DNA from 2 places in the Photobacterium sp. 53610 genome. Region 1 is predicted to be linked to the other one. Evidence: riboswitches for the same ligand, from Rfam matches in the RefSeq annotation. Region 1 holds a riboswitch; the other holds the start of a gene.

Region 1 (8,068 bases):
GTTTGATGATCGATGTTTTAGTAGGCGGTTGAGCATCAAATTGATAAATTTCGACATTCAGGGCTGGTAATTATCATCAGTCTATATACAATACTTACCACACGACAGGGGTGTAGCTCCAATTGGCAGAGCAGCGGATTCCAAATCCGCGTGTTGGGAGTTCGAATCTCTCCACCCCTGCCATCTCTTTTAAGCTCTCGCAGAAATGCGGGAGCTTTTTCGTTTTCAGCGTTTATCTAACGCGATACCGTACGGCATTACATCCTCAGAATGCTGAATTTATTCGAGCCCAAATCGAAAAAAAGCCTCATCTATGATGAGGCTGGTACCAATCTAAACTCTCACGTCAGTCTTAGCTTCTCATCATCAGCTGATAGCCAATAAAGCAGGCAGAAATACTCAGGAATACATTTAAGAGCAGGTTCAGTGTCATCTTGGCGTACTCGCCGTGCTGAAGCAGGACGACGTTATCCATGGAGAAGGTTGAAAATGTCGTGAGGGCGCCGAGAAAGCCCAATCCAAGAATCGGACGCCATGGTGAGGCTTCAATCATTCCCTGATTCAGGGCTGACATCAGCAGTCCCATGATAAATGAACCGATGACATTGACGGCGAGGGTCCCATAAGGGAAGCCGCGTCCAAACAGGACAACAGACAGCTCGGCTATCAGATAACGGGCACATGCACCAAAGGCTCCGCCAAAGGCAACATAGCTTAAAACGATGAGTTGATTCATTTGTACGCTGGTCTCTGTCAGTCAAACCAGATACTAATACCATGAAATGAACTCTCTGTTGAGACAGTCACTAAGGTAATTCACAAAACAATGTGCTATATGGTGTTGTATTGCAAGTGTTCGTGAATTGAGGTGGTGATGAAGCTTTATAAAACGGTCTTGCTGGCACTCAATCCAGATGATCAACGGGCACAGCAGTTGATCGTGAAAGCCGGGGTCGTGGCAAGCCATAACAATGCAGACCTACATCTGGCATATGTCGAGCCCGGGGTCGGTAATCTGAGTTTTTTGGATATTGAGCTGCAACTGAAAGAAGCCCATGACGATCAGGAGCTCAGGCGAATGGCGCAGTTGTCTGAATTAGCCACCCATTCTCCGCAGCCTGTGCGCGCGATGCATCTCTATGATGGTGATGTTGCAAAACATCTCATTGAACTGGCAGCAAAAATACATGCAGACTTAGTGATTGTCGGCCATGCCAAAACGGATCTGCACTGGTTGCGAGAAGATGTCCGTCGTGAATTGGATCTGCATTTAAAGTGCGATGTGCTGATTTGTCGCTGATGCGTGACGGTTTTTACTGATTCCTGAAATTCAGTAAAGACCGCTTGCTGTCGGGATACACCTTTCTTATACTCGTTAGCTGAAACTTGTCGGAGTGCCAACTGGCTGAGACCGCATTGCGGGATCCGTTGAACCTGATCAGATTAGTATCTGCGAAGGGAACAAGAGAAAATCTTCTGCCTAGCTGTACCTGTCGTGTACAGCTGCTGTATCAGACGATGTGACACGCCCTACTTGTGTCCGCCTCTTGTTTACGCGCCCATCCGTCAAGCAACTTCCCAGAAATATCAGATGAAAGGAAATTGCTATGTCGAGTCGCAAGCAAGCGAGACTGGAAGCGAAACAATTTATTGATTCACTCACTACCCAAGCCTACCCGAATTCCCGAAAAATCTATGTCACCGGCAGCCGGGATGATATCCGTGTCGGCATGCGTGAGATTGCTCAGGCTGACTCCTTAGTCGGCGGGGATAAAAATAACCCGATTTTTGAGTCGAACGAACCGGTACGAGTCTACGATACCTCTGGCTTTTATACCGATCCGGAACAGACGATTGATATCTACAGTGGTCTGCCAAAGCTGCGTGAAAACTGGATTGAAGAGCGGAATGATACTGAGCTGTTGGATGAGCTGAGTTCTGCCTATACCAAAGAGCGTCTGGCTGATGACACCTTAGATGAGCTGCGTTTTGCGCTCCGTGCCCGTGTCCGCCGGGCTAAGCCAGGCCTGTGCGTGACTCAGATGCACTACGCCCGCAAGGGGATCATCACGCCGGAGATGGAATATATCGCGCTCCGTGAAAACATGGGTCGCGCTCGTTACCGTGATGAAGTGCTGAACCAGCAGCATCCGGGACAAAGCTTCGGCGCCAACCTGCCCAAAGACATCACCCCTGAATTTGTGCGAAAAGAAGTGGCTGAAGGTCGCGCTATTATCCCGTCTAACATCAACCACCCGGAATCTGAGCCGATGATTATCGGTCGTAATTTTCTGGTGAAGGTGAATGCCAATATCGGGAACTCAGCGGTCAGCTCTTCGATTGAAGAAGAAGTGGAAAAGCTGGTGTGGTCGACCCGCTGGGGCGGCGATACCGTGATGGACCTGTCAACCGGCAGGAACATTCACGAGACCCGTGAGTGGATCATCCGCAACAGTCCGGTGCCGATTGGAACCGTACCAATGTATCAGGCGCTGGAGAAGGTGAACGGCATTGCTGAGAACCTCAATTGGGACGTGTTCCGTGACACCTTGCTGGAGCAGGCGGAACAGGGCGTTGACTACTTTACGATTCACGCAGGTGTGTTGCTGCGCTACGTCCCGATGACGGCCAAGCGCGTGACCGGTATTGTTTCCCGTGGCGGTTCTATCATGGCGAAATGGTGTCTGGCACATCACAAAGAAAGCTTCCTGTATGAGCACTTCCGCGAGATCTGCGAGATCTGTGCGAAATACGATATCGCACTGTCGCTGGGTGATGGTCTGCGTCCGGGCTCAGTCGCGGATGCCAATGACGAAGCCCAGTTCAGCGAACTGCGTACACTGGGTGAGCTGACTCAGATCGCCTGGGAATATGATGTGCAGGTGATGATTGAAGGCCCGGGGCATGTGCCGATGCATATGATCAAGGAAAACATGGAAGAGCAGCTCAAGCACTGCCATGAAGCCCCGTTCTATACCTTAGGCCCGCTGACGACCGATATTGCCCCGGGTTATGACCATATCACCTCTGGGATTGGTGCCGCGATGATTGGCTGGTACGGCTGTGCCATGCTGTGTTACGTGACGCCGAAAGAGCATCTCGGTCTGCCGAATAAAGATGACGTAAAGACCGGCCTGATTACCTACAAACTTTGTGCTCACGCGGCTGATCTGGCCAAAGGACACCCGGGAGCGCAGGTCCGAGACAATGCATTGTCAAAGGCCCGTTTTGAATTCCGCTGGGAAGATCAGTTCAATCTGGGTCTGGACCCGGATACTGCCCGTGCATTCCACGATGAAACCCTGCCGCAGGAATCCGGCAAGATCGCGCATTTCTGTTCGATGTGCGGACCTAAATTCTGTTCGATGAAGATTTCTCAGGAAGTGCGGGATTATGCGAAAGCACAGAATGAGGCTCAGGTGATCCAGTTACTGGAGGATCCGCTGGAAGGCATGCGCCAGAAATCGGCCGAATTCCGGGAAAAAGGCAGCGAACTATATCATCAGGCGAAAACCCATGAGGCAGATCAGGCATGAGTGGGGCGCAACAACTGACATTTCCGGGAATGGAGGGCGGCATCGGGCCGCTCTATCCTGTAGTCGATGATGTTCGCTGGATTGCCCGACTGCTGCCGCTGGGTGTGAAAACGGTTCAGCTGCGGATGAAAGATCCGGCACATCCAGAACTGGAAACACAAATCATCGAAGCCATCCGGCTGGGCCGCGAGCACAACGCTCAGGTGTTTATCAATGACTACTGGCAGCTGGCGCTGAAACACGGCGCTTACGGGGTGCATCTGGGACAGGAAGATCTGGATACCGCCGATCTGGATGCCTTGCGTCATGCCGGTATCCGGCTGGGTGTCTCTACCCGGACGTCGGCTGAGTTGCAGCGCGGCCTGGCGATTGCGCCGAGCTATGTGGCAATCGGCCACATTTTCCCGACGCCGACCAAGGACATGCCGACCCCGCCGCAAGGGGTTGCACAGCTGCAGGAACATCTGGCGACCGTAGCGGACCGTTATCCGACGGTGGCTATCGGCGGAATTGACTTGAGCAATGTGGCGGACGTCTGGCAGACCGGCGTGTCCTGTGTCGCCGTGGTGCGGGCCGTGACGGCTGCACCGGACACGGAGCAGGCTCTGGCCGCTTTCGCTGAAAAGCTGGTGAGGTAAGCCATGCTGACTGACGAATCTTTTTTACGCTATCACCGTCAGGTGCAGTTGCCGGAAATTGGTGAGCAGGGTCAGCTGGCCCTGCAACAGGCCAAGGTGCTGATCATCGGTGCCGGTGGTCTGGGAGCGCCCGCGGCGTTGTATCTGGCCGGTGCCGGTGTGGGCAGTCTGGTGATTGCGGACGGCGACCGGGTGGAGCGTTCCAACCTCCAACGCCAGATCATCTACCGTGATGACAATCAGGGCGAGAGCAAGGCCCAGGCCGCAGTCGCGCAGGTGAAGGCACTCAATCCGCACATCCGGGCCCGGGCCGTGACCGCCAATCTGGCTAAGTTACAGCTGTCGATGGAAATCAGCCTTGCGGATGTGGTGCTCGATTGCACCGACAATTTTGCCAGCCGCCATGCCATCAATCAGGCCTGTTTCGAACACGGCAAGCAGCTGATCTCCGGGGCGGCGATCCGCTGGCAGGGGCAACTGATGAACTTTGATTTCCGGGCGCAGCAGGGGCCTTGCTATCACTGCCTGTTTCCGCACGGTGACATGCAGGCACCGCAAAATTGCAGCGAGTCCGGGATTGCCGGTCCCGTCGTCGGGATCATGGGGACCTTCCAGGCCTTGCAGGCTATCAAGGCGATCACCGGCAGTGGCGAATCTGGCAAGGGTCAGTTCCGCCAGTTTGACGGCCTCACCCTGCAATGGCAGCAGTTTGCTCTGCCCGTGAACCCGCAATGCTCTGTATGCAGTAAGGAATCTTTATGACCATGATTAACGTTCAGGTGAACGATAAAGCTATGCAGCTGGCGGCAGAAACCTCGCTACGAGCGCTGCTGGAGCAACTGGCAATGCCGCTGGATGCCACCGCAGTGGCGCTCAATCAGTCGATTGTCAGTCGTGATTGCTGGGGAGACACCGTGCTCAGCGATGGCGACGCGATCGCCCTGTTTCAAGCTATTGCAGGAGGCTGAGATGCTGACGATTGCTGATAAAACGTTTTCATCCCGTCTGTTTACCGGTACCGGCAAGTATGCCGGCCGGGATGTGATGGCGCAGTCCATTCTGGCTTCCGGTTCGGAACTGGTGACCATGGCACTCAAACGGGTCGACATTGAAAACCGGGACGATGACATCCTGGCGCCGCTGCGTGCCGCCGGGGTGAACCTGCTGCCGAATACCTCCGGCGCGAAAAATGCGAAGGAAGCGATTTTTGCCGCGCAGCTGGCCCGTGAGGCGCTGGGCACTCACTGGCTGAAACTGGAAATTCATCCGGACCCGAAATATCTGATGCCGGATCCGATTGAAACGCTGATTGCCGCAGAAGCGCTGGTCAAACAGGGCTTTATTGTGCTGCCTTACTGTCATGCCGATCCGGTGCTCTGTAAGCGGCTGGAAGAAGTCGGTTGCGCGGCGGTCATGCCGCTGGGTGCGCCGATTGGCTCCAATAAAGGGCTGGCCTCACGGGATTTCCTCGACATCATTATCGATCAGGCACGGGTGCCGGTGATTGTGGATGCCGGGATTGGCGCGCCGTCTCATGCGGCGGAAGCTATGGAGCGGGGCGCGGATGCGGTGCTGGTCAATACCGCGATTGCTGCGGCGGCTGATCCGGTGGCCATGGGCCGGGCATTCAAACTGGCGGTCGAAAGCGGACGGATGGCTTATGAAGCCGGTCTGGCCGGGACAGTCAGCCAGGCTGTTGCATCCAGCCCACTGACGGCGTTTCTGGATGCCAGCATTTAAGGAGGCGGCATGAGTTATGCGGATGTCTGGCGTCAGCTGGACTGGGATGATGTCCGGCTGTCGATTTACAGTAAAACGGCGGCGGATGTTGAGCGTGCACTCAGCAAACGCAAGCGGGATCTCGAAGACTTCAAAGCTTTGATTTCCCCGGCTGCCGAGGCTTATCTGGAGCAAATGGCACAGCAGTCGGCGTCTCTGACGCGGCAGCGTTTTGGCCGGACGATCGGATTTTACGTGCCTTTGTATCTGTCGAATCTCTGTGCCAACAGCTGCACTTACTGCGGATTTACCATGGAGAACAAGATCAAGCGAAGGACACTGACGCTGGACGAGATTGAGCGTGAATGTGCGGCGATCAAAGCGCTGAATTTTGATAACGTGCTGCTGGTCACCGGTGAGCACGAACGTAAGGTCGGGATAGATTATTTCCGTCAGAGTGTTCCGGCAATCAAGCGTCACTTCAGTTACCTGTCGATGGAAGTCCAGCCGCTGGATCAGGCGGAATATGCCGAGCTGAAAACGCTGGGGCTGGATGCGGTGATGGTTTATCAGGAAACCTACAGTGCACCGACTTATGCCCAGCACCATTTACGCGGCAATAAGATGGACTTTGTGTACCGGCTGGAAACCCCGGACCGACTGGCGCGGGCCGGCATTGATAAAATCGGCATCGGCGCACTGATTGGTCTGGAAGAATGGCGGACTGACTGTTTTTTTGTCGCCAGCCATCTGGATTATCTGGAGCGGACTTACTGGCAGACCCGTTATTCGATTTCGTTTCCGCGACTGCGTCCGTGTACGGGCGGATTAGAGCCGAAATCTGTGATGAGTGACCGCCAACTGGTGCAGCTGATCTGCGCATACCGGCTGTTCAACAGTGAGGTTGAGCTGTCCATGTCGACCCGGGAATCCCCGCATTTTCGCGACAACGTGTTGCCGCTGGGGATCACCAGCATGTCGGCAGGATCCAAAACGCAACCGGGAGGTTATGCCGATAACGAGCCGGAGCTGGAGCAGTTTGCGATCAGCGATGAGCGGGCGGTCAGTGACGTGACGCAGGCGGTGAAGCAGCACGGTTTTGAGGTCGTCTGGAAAGACTGGCACCCGGTTTATTCCGGCTGATTGCTTAGCGAAAGCTGCAGAGAAAATGAAAGGGCTGATGAAAACCATCAGCCCTTTTTGATGAGATGAAACAATTATTCCGTAAAGACGGCGTTGACCTTGGCGTCGTAACGGGCATTGATGTTGGATGAATAATGTCTGGCTGTCAGCTCAATTTTCAGTTTCTGAACATCGACCGGTTCATCAAAAGAGACAGAGAGTGTGCCTGAAGGGTATTTCAGGTAGCTCGGATAAACCCGTTCATTATTTTCGTTATAGATGAACGCAACTACAGACTGATTACGGGCATTGGCGGTTGTGTTGACAACCAGTTCCAGCGATTTCACTTTCTTGTTGTTGTACGGCGTAATTTCCACCCATTTGGTCACTGGCGTCCCAAAGCTGGCATAGAGTGAGGTACCGGCGGAGATTTGCTCATCAAAATCAATCACAGGATCGTGATCCGGGTAGCTGGTGGCATCGTTCGGTTTACTGTTGCCGAAATACTCCTGAATCAGGCTGAAGCCATCGCCGTCGTAATCGGTATTGGCATCAAGCCCGACCACCTCATAAGTTTTTTTCCACCAGGTTGGCAGATGGTCGTTATCGATGCTCGTGCTTTCGCCGTAGTTAAACCGGAAATTCCCGTCAAAGCGCTGGCTGGGTTTGGTAAAGTCGGCGTTGTACACAGAGATCACCGCACGGTAATTGTCCTGCCAGTACTCGATCGGGGTGGCGAATTTGTGCTCTCCCCAGCCCGCACGGCAGTCCAGATTATGCAGGCGCTGGTTCGCACCGTTGTAAATTTCGATCTTACAGTCCATAGCATTGGGCTGATTATTATCATATCCCAGTGTGACCAGATGGTGGCGGTCGGCAGGCAGGTTGAATTTGACCGGAATGTTCACCCGCTGGCCTTTATAAATCGTCTGATTTACGGACTGTTTGTAGGTTTCTAAATGTGGATTGGTGTTGGCCAGAGCGGCAAAAGACAAAAAAGGAAGTGACAGAAGCAGTTGTTTTCTCATGATATAACCTTATGAATATAATTGA
Region 2 (8,068 bases), on a different contig from region 1:
GTTTGGCATGTATGAACCTGCAGGCGGTTCCGCACCGGATATCGCAGGCAAAAACATCGCCAATCCGGTGGCACAAATCCTGTCGGCAGCCCTGATGCTGCGCTACAGCCTGGGTGAAGAAGAAGCGGCACGCGCCATTGAGCAAGCCGTCTCTCAGGCACTGGAAGCCGGGGAACTGACTGCAGATCTGGCCGGAGACCGTCCGGCACTGTCGACCGACGCCATAGGCGACAAGATCGCAGCCTACATTCGTCAGGCGTAAGCTGAACCACGAGGAGCAAACGAGCAATGTCAAACACAACAACAGGCAAAACGCTGTACGAAAAAGTTTATGATGCCCACATCGTGGTCGAGGCTGAAGGCGAAAACCCGATCCTGTATATCGACCGTCATCTGGTTCATGAAGTGACTTCTCCGCAGGCCTTTGACGGCCTGCGCGAAAAAAGCCGTCAGGTCCGCCAGACCGGCAAAACTTTTGCCACCATGGACCACAACGTCTCGACCCAGACCAAAGATATCAAGGCTTCGGGCGAGATGGCCCGCATCCAGATGGAAACGCTGGCGAAAAACTGCAAAGAATTCGGCGTCACACTGTATGACCTGAACCACAAATATCAGGGCATCGTGCACGTCATGGGGCCGGAACTGGGGATCACCCTGCCGGGCATGACCATCGTCTGCGGCGATTCCCATACCGCTACCCACGGTGCATTTGGCTCACTGGCCTTCGGTATCGGCACGTCTGAGGTTGAACATGTGCTGGCGACCCAAACCCTGAAACAGGCCCGCGCCAAGACCATGAAAATTGAGGTCAAAGGCAAAGTCGCACCGGGGATCACTGCCAAAGACATCATTCTGGCCATCATCGGAGAAACCACTGCCGCCGGTGGAACAGGCCATGTGGTGGAATTCTGCGGCGAAGCCATTACCGACCTGACCATGGAAGGCCGGATGACGGTCTGTAACATGGCGATCGAACTGGGCGCCAAAGCCGGTCTGATTGCGCCGGACCAGACCACCTTCGACTACATTCAGGGCCGCCACTTTGCACCAACGGATGCCAACTTTGAAGCTGCCGTCGCATACTGGAAAACCCTGAAATCTGATCCGGATGCGCAGTTCGACAAAGTCGTCACCCTGAATGCCGCAGACATCAAACCTCAGGTCACCTGGGGCACCAACCCGGGTCAGGTGATTGCGGTGGACGAGCCAATCCCGGCTCCGGAAAACTTCAGCGATCCGGTCGAGCGTGCTTCTGCCGAGAAAGCTCTGGCCTACATGGGTCTGCAGGCCGGCAAAAAACTGTCAGACTTCCCGGTCGATAAAGTCTTCATCGGCTCCTGCACCAACTCCCGCATTGAAGATATGCGTGCCGCGGCCGCCGTTGCCAAAGGCCGCAAGGTTGCACCAAACGTTCAGGCGCTGGTGGTTCCCGGCTCTGAGCAGGTGAAAGCGCAGGCGGAACAGGAAGGTCTGGACAAAATCTTCATTGAAGCCGGTTTTGAATGGCGTCTGCCGGGCTGCTCCATGTGTCTGGCGATGAACAACGACCGTCTGGGTCCCGGGGAGCGCTGCGCTTCCACCAGTAACCGGAACTTCGAAGGCCGTCAGGGCCGTGATGGCCGCACCCATCTGGTGAGCCCGGCCATGGCAGCTGCTGCAGCTTGTGCCGGTCACTTCGTGGATATCCGCGAGCTGGACCAAGAAACCCTTGCGACCGCCTAACAGAGCCACCGCCTAACAAGAGAAGGAAAATACCCATGGCAGGAATTCAACAACATACCGGACTGGTGGTGCCGCTGGATGCCGCGAACGTCGACACTGACGCCATCATTCCGAAACAGTTTTTACAGAAAGTAAACCGCATTGGCTTTGGCAAGCACCTGTTCCACGACTGGCGTTTTCTGGACGATGCGGGTGAGCAACCCAATCCGGAATTTGTCCTGAACTACCCGCGCTATCAGGGTGCCAGCATCTTGCTGGCCCGGGAAAACTTCGGCTGTGGTTCTTCCCGCGAACACGCCCCGTGGGCGCTGGCGGATTACGGCATCAAAGTAATGATTGCACCCAGCTTTGCCGACATCTTCTACGGTAACTCAATCAATAACCAGATGGTGCCGGTACGCCTGACGGAAACGGAAGTGAACGAAATCTTCCAGTATGTCGAAGCCAATGAAGGCGCCGAAGTGACGGTTGATCTGGAAACCATGACGGTCAGTGCCAACGGCAAATCGTATTCATTTGAAATCGACGAGTTCCGCCGCCACTGCCTGCTGAACGGTCTGGACAACATTGGCCTGACGCTGCAACACGAAGATAAAATCGCGGAATATGAAAGCAAGATCCCGGCTTTTTTAGCCTGATCTATACTCAAGAGTCAGCCTCAGACACCCTGCTCCGGCAGGGTGTTTTGTTCAGGTCTGCAGGCAAGACATCACACGAACCAGAAAGAAACGCGTTTCCTTTCGGTCTCTTAGATATCAACCATCTACAGAGGTGTTCACATGTTTTCGTTCCGCCGGGCTCTGCCTTTATTCACTGTCCTGATTTTACTCAGCTTCTCATCAGCCCCCATGGCCGCGCCAAAAGCCGACCTCTGGCCGTTCTGGCAAACCAGCAACCCCAAAAGCACCACCACAGTGGATCACAGCGTCTGGCAAAGTCTGCTGAACACCTACCTGCTCGTCGCCCCACAACAGACCCGTTTTCGCTACGCTGCAGTCAGTCCACAAGATAAAAGCAGCCTGAATCAGTATATTGCCGGGCTGACCTCACGCGATCCCCGTCGTTTAAACCGCAATGAGCAGTTCGCATACTGGGTGAATCTCTACAATGCGCTGACCGTCAAAGTGATCCTCGACCACTATCCGGTCAGCTCAATTACCAAGCTGGGGGGGCTGTTCAGTTTCGGGCCCTGGGATGAACAGCTGATCACCATTGACGGCAAAAAACTGTCCCTGAACGATATCGAGCACCGTATTCTCCGCCCGATCTGGCAGGACAAACGCATTCACTATGTGGTGAACTGCGCCAGTCTGGGCTGCCCGGATCTGCTGCCGGAAGTCATGCATGCCGACCAGATCAATGCTCAGCTCGACGGCGCCGCACGCCGCTTCACCAACAGCCCCAAAGGCGTCGATGACAAAGGCGGGCAAGTCCGGCTGTCTTCGATTTATGACTGGTATCAGTCTGATTTCGGCTCACTGACAGATCTGCAGAAACACCTCAACCGCTACCGTAAACAGCCGGTCACGCTCACCAGCCCAAGGTATGATTATGACTGGCGCCTGAATGAGATTCGCTAGTTCCCGGATCCCAGACTGGCATCCGCTAATAATTCCGGCTGGCAACCCGTGCCCGCCCCGTTTACAATGAGAGCCGTTCTCATGGGGAGTCTCCGGACTGAGATCGTGTCTGTTTATTCATATGCAGCACACGGGACCCATTGAACCTGAACCAGGTCATGCTGGCGTAGGAATTGAGAAACTGAAAGCACATCATTACTTTCCCTTTTCGTGACTTTCCTGGGACGTGCTCCCGCTCACTCAACGCCGCGCCTTGAAGAAATCGGAATTCCCTGCCAAGCAGGTACTCAGGAGCGCTTTGTGAAACACATACTGAAAGCTTTACCCTTACTGGTTGCCACCTCGTCTGCAGCCGCTGCTCAACCGACTCTGACGGTATACACCTACAGTTCGTTTACCGCAGACTGGGGCCCGGGCCCTGCAATTGAAAAAACCTTCGAAAAAGAATGTGGCTGTGATTTGCAGTTCGTTGCGCTGGACGATGGGGTGTCCATCCTCAACCGTGTCCGTCTGGAAGGCAAAAACACGAAAGCCGATGTCCTGCTGGGTCTGGACAACAACCTGATGACGGAAGCGAAGAAAACCGGGCTGCTGGCAAAAAGCGGTGTCGACACATCCGCTGTCACCATTCCGGGGGGCTGGCAGGATCAAACCTTCGTGCCTTTCGATTACGGTTATTTCGCCTTTATTTACGACAGCCAGAAGCTCAAGAACCCGCCAGCCAGCCTGAAAGCGCTGGTCGAACGTGACGACCTGAATCTGATCTATCAGGATCCGCGTACTTCGACCCCGGGTCAGGGGCTGATGCTGTGGGTGAAATCCGTCTACGGAGACCAGTCCTCTGATGCCTGGCAGCAACTGGCCAAGAAGACCGTGACCGTCACCAAAGGCTGGTCAGAAGCCTACAATATGTTCCTCAAGGGCGAGACCGATCTGGTGCTGTCTTACACCACTTCCCCGGCCTATCACATCATTGCCGAGAAGGAAGACAAATATAAAGCGGCCAACTTCAGTGAAGGCCACTACATGCAGGTGGAAGTTGCCGCTAAACTGAAGCACAGCCCAAATCAGGCGCTGGCGGATAAGTTCATGAACTTTATCCTGACGCCGGGCTTCCAGTCCCAGATCCCGACCGGCAACTGGATGTATCCGGTCACCGATCAGCCGCTGCCTGAAGCGTTCAAAGCACTGCCGCGTCCGGCCAAATCGCTGGAATTCAGTGCTGACGAAGTTGCGAAAGAGCGCAAAACCTGGGTCCGCGAATGGCAAACAGCCCTGACGCAATAATCCTGTAGGACTGACGTTGTTACTTTCCCGTTCCAGCCTGCCCGGCCTGCTGAGTGCCGGGCTCATTCTGATCCTGGTCGGCGGAGCGCTCAGCGCTCTGCTGGCGCAGGCGACCGACATCCGGCCGCTGGCGCTCTGGCAGGATCCTTACCTGCGCCATGTCACTGCATTCAGCTTTCAGCAGGCCATTTTATCAACGCTGCTGAGCGTGCTCCCGGCCATCCCAGTCGCTTATGCCCTGTCACGCCGCCGTTTTCCCGGCCGGGCGCTGCTGCTGCGCCTGTTCGCCATGACCGTCGTTCTGCCGGTTCTGGTCGCCGTGTTCGGTCTGCTGGCCATTTATGGCAACAGCGGCCTGCTGGCCCAGTGGCTGGCGACGCTGGAGATGAAACTGCCGTTCAGTATTTATGGCCTGAACGGCATTCTGCTGGCCCATGTTTTTCTTAACCTGCCGCTGGCCAGCCGGTTGATGCTGCAAAGTCTGGAAGGCATTCCCGCCGAACAGCATCAGCTCGCCGCACACTTAGGGATGCGAGGCTGGCCGCTGTTCCGGCTGGTCGCCTGGCCGCGGCTGCGTCAGCAACTGCCGCAGGTGGCAGGTCTGGTCTTCATGCTCTGTTTCACCAGTTTTGCCGTCATCATGTCTCTTGGCGGCGGCCCGAAAGCAACCACCATCGAGCTGGCCATTTATCAGGCGCTGCGATATGACTTTGATTTAGCCGCCGGTGCCATGCTGGCGCTTTGGCAGATGCTGCTTTGCTGCTCGCTGGTCCTCGTGAGTCAGCGCTTTGCCCGGCCACTGTCGACCCTTACCGGCCGGGTACAGCAGGGCCACCCGAACTATCTCGACAGCCGGGCGGCCCGATGCTGGGATGGATTCTGGATCGGTGCCGTGCTGCTGCTGGTGATACCGCCGATGCTGGCCGTGCTGAGTGCAGGGATCAACAGCAAACTGCCCGGCTTACTCAGTACGCCTGCACTCTGGCAGGCCGTCAGCCACTCGCTGCAAATCGCTGCACTGGCCTGCCTGCTGGCCCTGATCGGTGGGATTGCCATTCTCTGTGCCAGCCGGTTCTGGCGTTTGCAGCATTACAAAGCCTCAGCCGATGGCCTGGAGCTGATCGGCACCATCATTCTGGTCACGCCGGGCCTGGTGATCAGCACCGGGCTGTTTCTGTTACTGCGCGAGTTCACCGATGTATTTGCCTCGGCTTTCTGGGTGGTGGTCGCCGTCAATGCCCTGATGGCGCTGCCTTATGTCATCAAGACCCTGAGTCAGCCCATGCTGCATCTGGCCCAGCAGTACAACCCGCTGTGTCAGAGTCTGGGCATGCGCGGCCTGTCCCGGTTGTATCTGGTGGAATGGCGGGCGCTGCGCAAACCAGTCGCTCAGGCGATGGCAATCAGCTTTGTCCTGTCACTGGGCGATCTCGGGGCCATTGCCCTGTTCGGCAGTCAGGATTTTCAGACGCTGCCGCTCTACCTGTTCCAGCTGATGGACAGCTATCAGATGGATGCTGCTGCCGTTGCCGCACTATTCCTGCTGCTGCTCAGCCTGGGAATTTTTACTGCGGTGGAGCGCCTGCTCATATCCCGCACCGCTTCCTCCGTTCACGCTTCACATGGATAACCTATGACTGCCCCGATGCTGACCCTGTCCCAACTCTGTCACTGCTACCGCCATGGTCATCAGGAATCCATGACGCTGAGCTTCGATCTCAGCGTCGATAAAGGCGACATCCTGGCCGTAATCGGCCCCAGCGGGGCTGGCAAAAGTACCCTGCTGGCGATGATTGCCGGATTCCTCAAACCCGACAGTGGCGAGCTTTATATCGACGGTGAAAAAATTGACCGGCAATCACCGGCAGAGCGACCGCTGTCGATCCTGTTTCAGGATCACAACCTGTTTCCGCACCTGAGTGTGTTCGACAACATTGCGCTGGGGATCCATCCCGGCCTCAAGCTCAGCGCCGCAGAGAAAGTGCAGGTTCAAACGGCTGCCCAGCGGGTGGGGATCGGCCCGTATCTGGATCGCCTGCCGGAGCAGCTTTCCGGCGGCCAGAAACAACGGGTCGCACTGGCTCGCTGCCTGGTGCGCCACCGCCCGCTGCTGTTACTGGATGAGCCTTTTTCTGCCCTGGATCCGGCGCTGCGGCAGGAAATGCTGGATCTGGTTGCCGGTCTGGCGAAAGAAGCCGGGATCACGGTGCTGATGATCACCCACAGCCCGGATGACGCCATGAAGATCGCCGACCATTGTGCCTTTGTCGATCAGGGTCGCATTCAGGTGTGTGGCCCCACCCAGCAGGTGCTGAGTGAGGCATCAGATGATGGGTTAAGAAAATATCTGGGGCGCTGAGTACTCCGGCAGATCACACGCCCTGTGATTACAGGTTTTCTTCCGCAAATTCCGCCAGACGGCTGCGGACCACGCCATTCAGATAAATGTTGGCACTGCCTTCAAAATCCTTAAATCGTTCAACGATATAGGTCAGGCCTGATGTCACAGGCGACAGGTATGTAGAATCGATCTGTGCCAAGTTACCGGAACAGACCAGCTTGGTGCCCTCACCACACCGGGTGATGATGGTCTTGATTTGCGACGCGGTCAGGTTCTGACACTCATCCAGCAACACAAAGGCGTTCTGAATCGAGCGGCCGCGCATAAAGTTAATCGATTTGAACTGGATGTTGGCTTTTTCGAAAATGTATTTCATCGAGCCGTCGGTGCAGACATCATGCTTGTGCAGTGCTTCCATGGTATCTGTCACTGCGGCCAGCCAGGGCATCATCTTCTCTTCTTCCGTCCCCGGCAGGAAACCGATGGATTCGGCGATATCCGGGGTATTCCGGGTCACGATAATCTTGTCATACATCCCTTTTTCAATCACCTGCTCCAGCGCAGCCGCCATCGCCAGGATCGTCTTACCACAGCCGGCCGGGCCGGTCAGGATCACCAGATCAATATCCGGATCGAGCAGCGCATCGAGCGCCATGCCCTGATAAATATTCTTCGGATGAATCCCCCAGGCCTGACGGTGCATCAACCGCTCATGCCCCAGATCTTTCAGAGTGACGTTTTCCCCGTCGAGATCCTGGATCCGGGCGGCAAAATCCGTGTCCTGATCAATCAGGTACTGATTGACAAAAGGTGAATCAAACAATTCCTGCGGCAGCTTGTGCAGGGTTGAGCGGCCGCGTTTTTCAGAGTGACATTCTCCCACCCGCTCCCAGAAACTGCCCGGATAGCGGTGGAACCCTTTGGTCAGCAGACTGACATCGTCAATCAGCTGGTCGGAACGGTAATCATCGACATTAAACACCCCGGCCCCTTTGGCACGCAGACGCATGTTAATGTCTTTGGTGATCAGCACCACTTCCCGGGGAGCATAGTGATGCTGCAAGTAGAGCACCCCATTCAGAATCCGGTTGTCACCGGCTTTATCCGCAAACGCATGCACCGTTTCGTGAATCTC

Evidence for each region. Region 1 has a riboswitch for thiamine pyrophosphate ahead of thiC (phosphomethylpyrimidine synthase ThiC). Riboswitches for the same ligand answer to the same signal wherever they lie in the genome.
Region 2: linked by a shared signal. The riboswitch ahead of thiB (thiamine ABC transporter substrate binding subunit) and the one ahead of thiC (phosphomethylpyrimidine synthase ThiC) in region 1 are both predicted to bind thiamine pyrophosphate.

What each region holds. Positions count from the first base shown of each region.
Region 1 is NZ_JAXOFS010000012.1:598-8,665, forward strand. It holds tRNA gene SPK40_RS19515 (tRNA-Trp) at 107-183, shown strand; gene crcB (fluoride efflux transporter CrcB) at 353-736, opposite strand; gene SPK40_RS19525 (universal stress protein) at 875-1,300, shown strand; TPP riboswitch at 1,381-1,478, shown strand; gene thiC (phosphomethylpyrimidine synthase ThiC) at 1,608-3,536, shown strand; gene thiE (thiamine phosphate synthase) at 3,533-4,174, shown strand; gene SPK40_RS19540 (HesA/MoeB/ThiF family protein) at 4,178-4,936, shown strand; gene thiS (sulfur carrier protein ThiS) at 4,933-5,142, shown strand; gene SPK40_RS19550 (thiazole synthase) at 5,144-5,914, shown strand; gene thiH (2-iminoacetate synthase ThiH) at 5,924-7,036, shown strand; gene SPK40_RS19560 (hypothetical protein) at 7,111-8,043, opposite strand.
Region 2 is NZ_JAXOFS010000003.1:49,060-57,127, reverse strand. It holds gene leuB (3-isopropylmalate dehydrogenase) at 1-262, shown strand, start outside; gene leuC (3-isopropylmalate dehydratase large subunit) at 289-1,725, shown strand; gene leuD (3-isopropylmalate dehydratase small subunit) at 1,761-2,363, shown strand; gene SPK40_RS10190 (DUF547 domain-containing protein) at 2,505-3,305, shown strand; TPP riboswitch at 3,378-3,496, shown strand; gene thiB (thiamine ABC transporter substrate binding subunit) at 3,606-4,592, shown strand; gene thiP (thiamine/thiamine pyrophosphate ABC transporter permease ThiP) at 4,609-6,222, shown strand; gene thiQ (thiamine ABC transporter ATP-binding protein) at 6,238-6,951, shown strand; gene SPK40_RS10170 (PhoH family protein) at 6,980-8,068, opposite strand, start outside.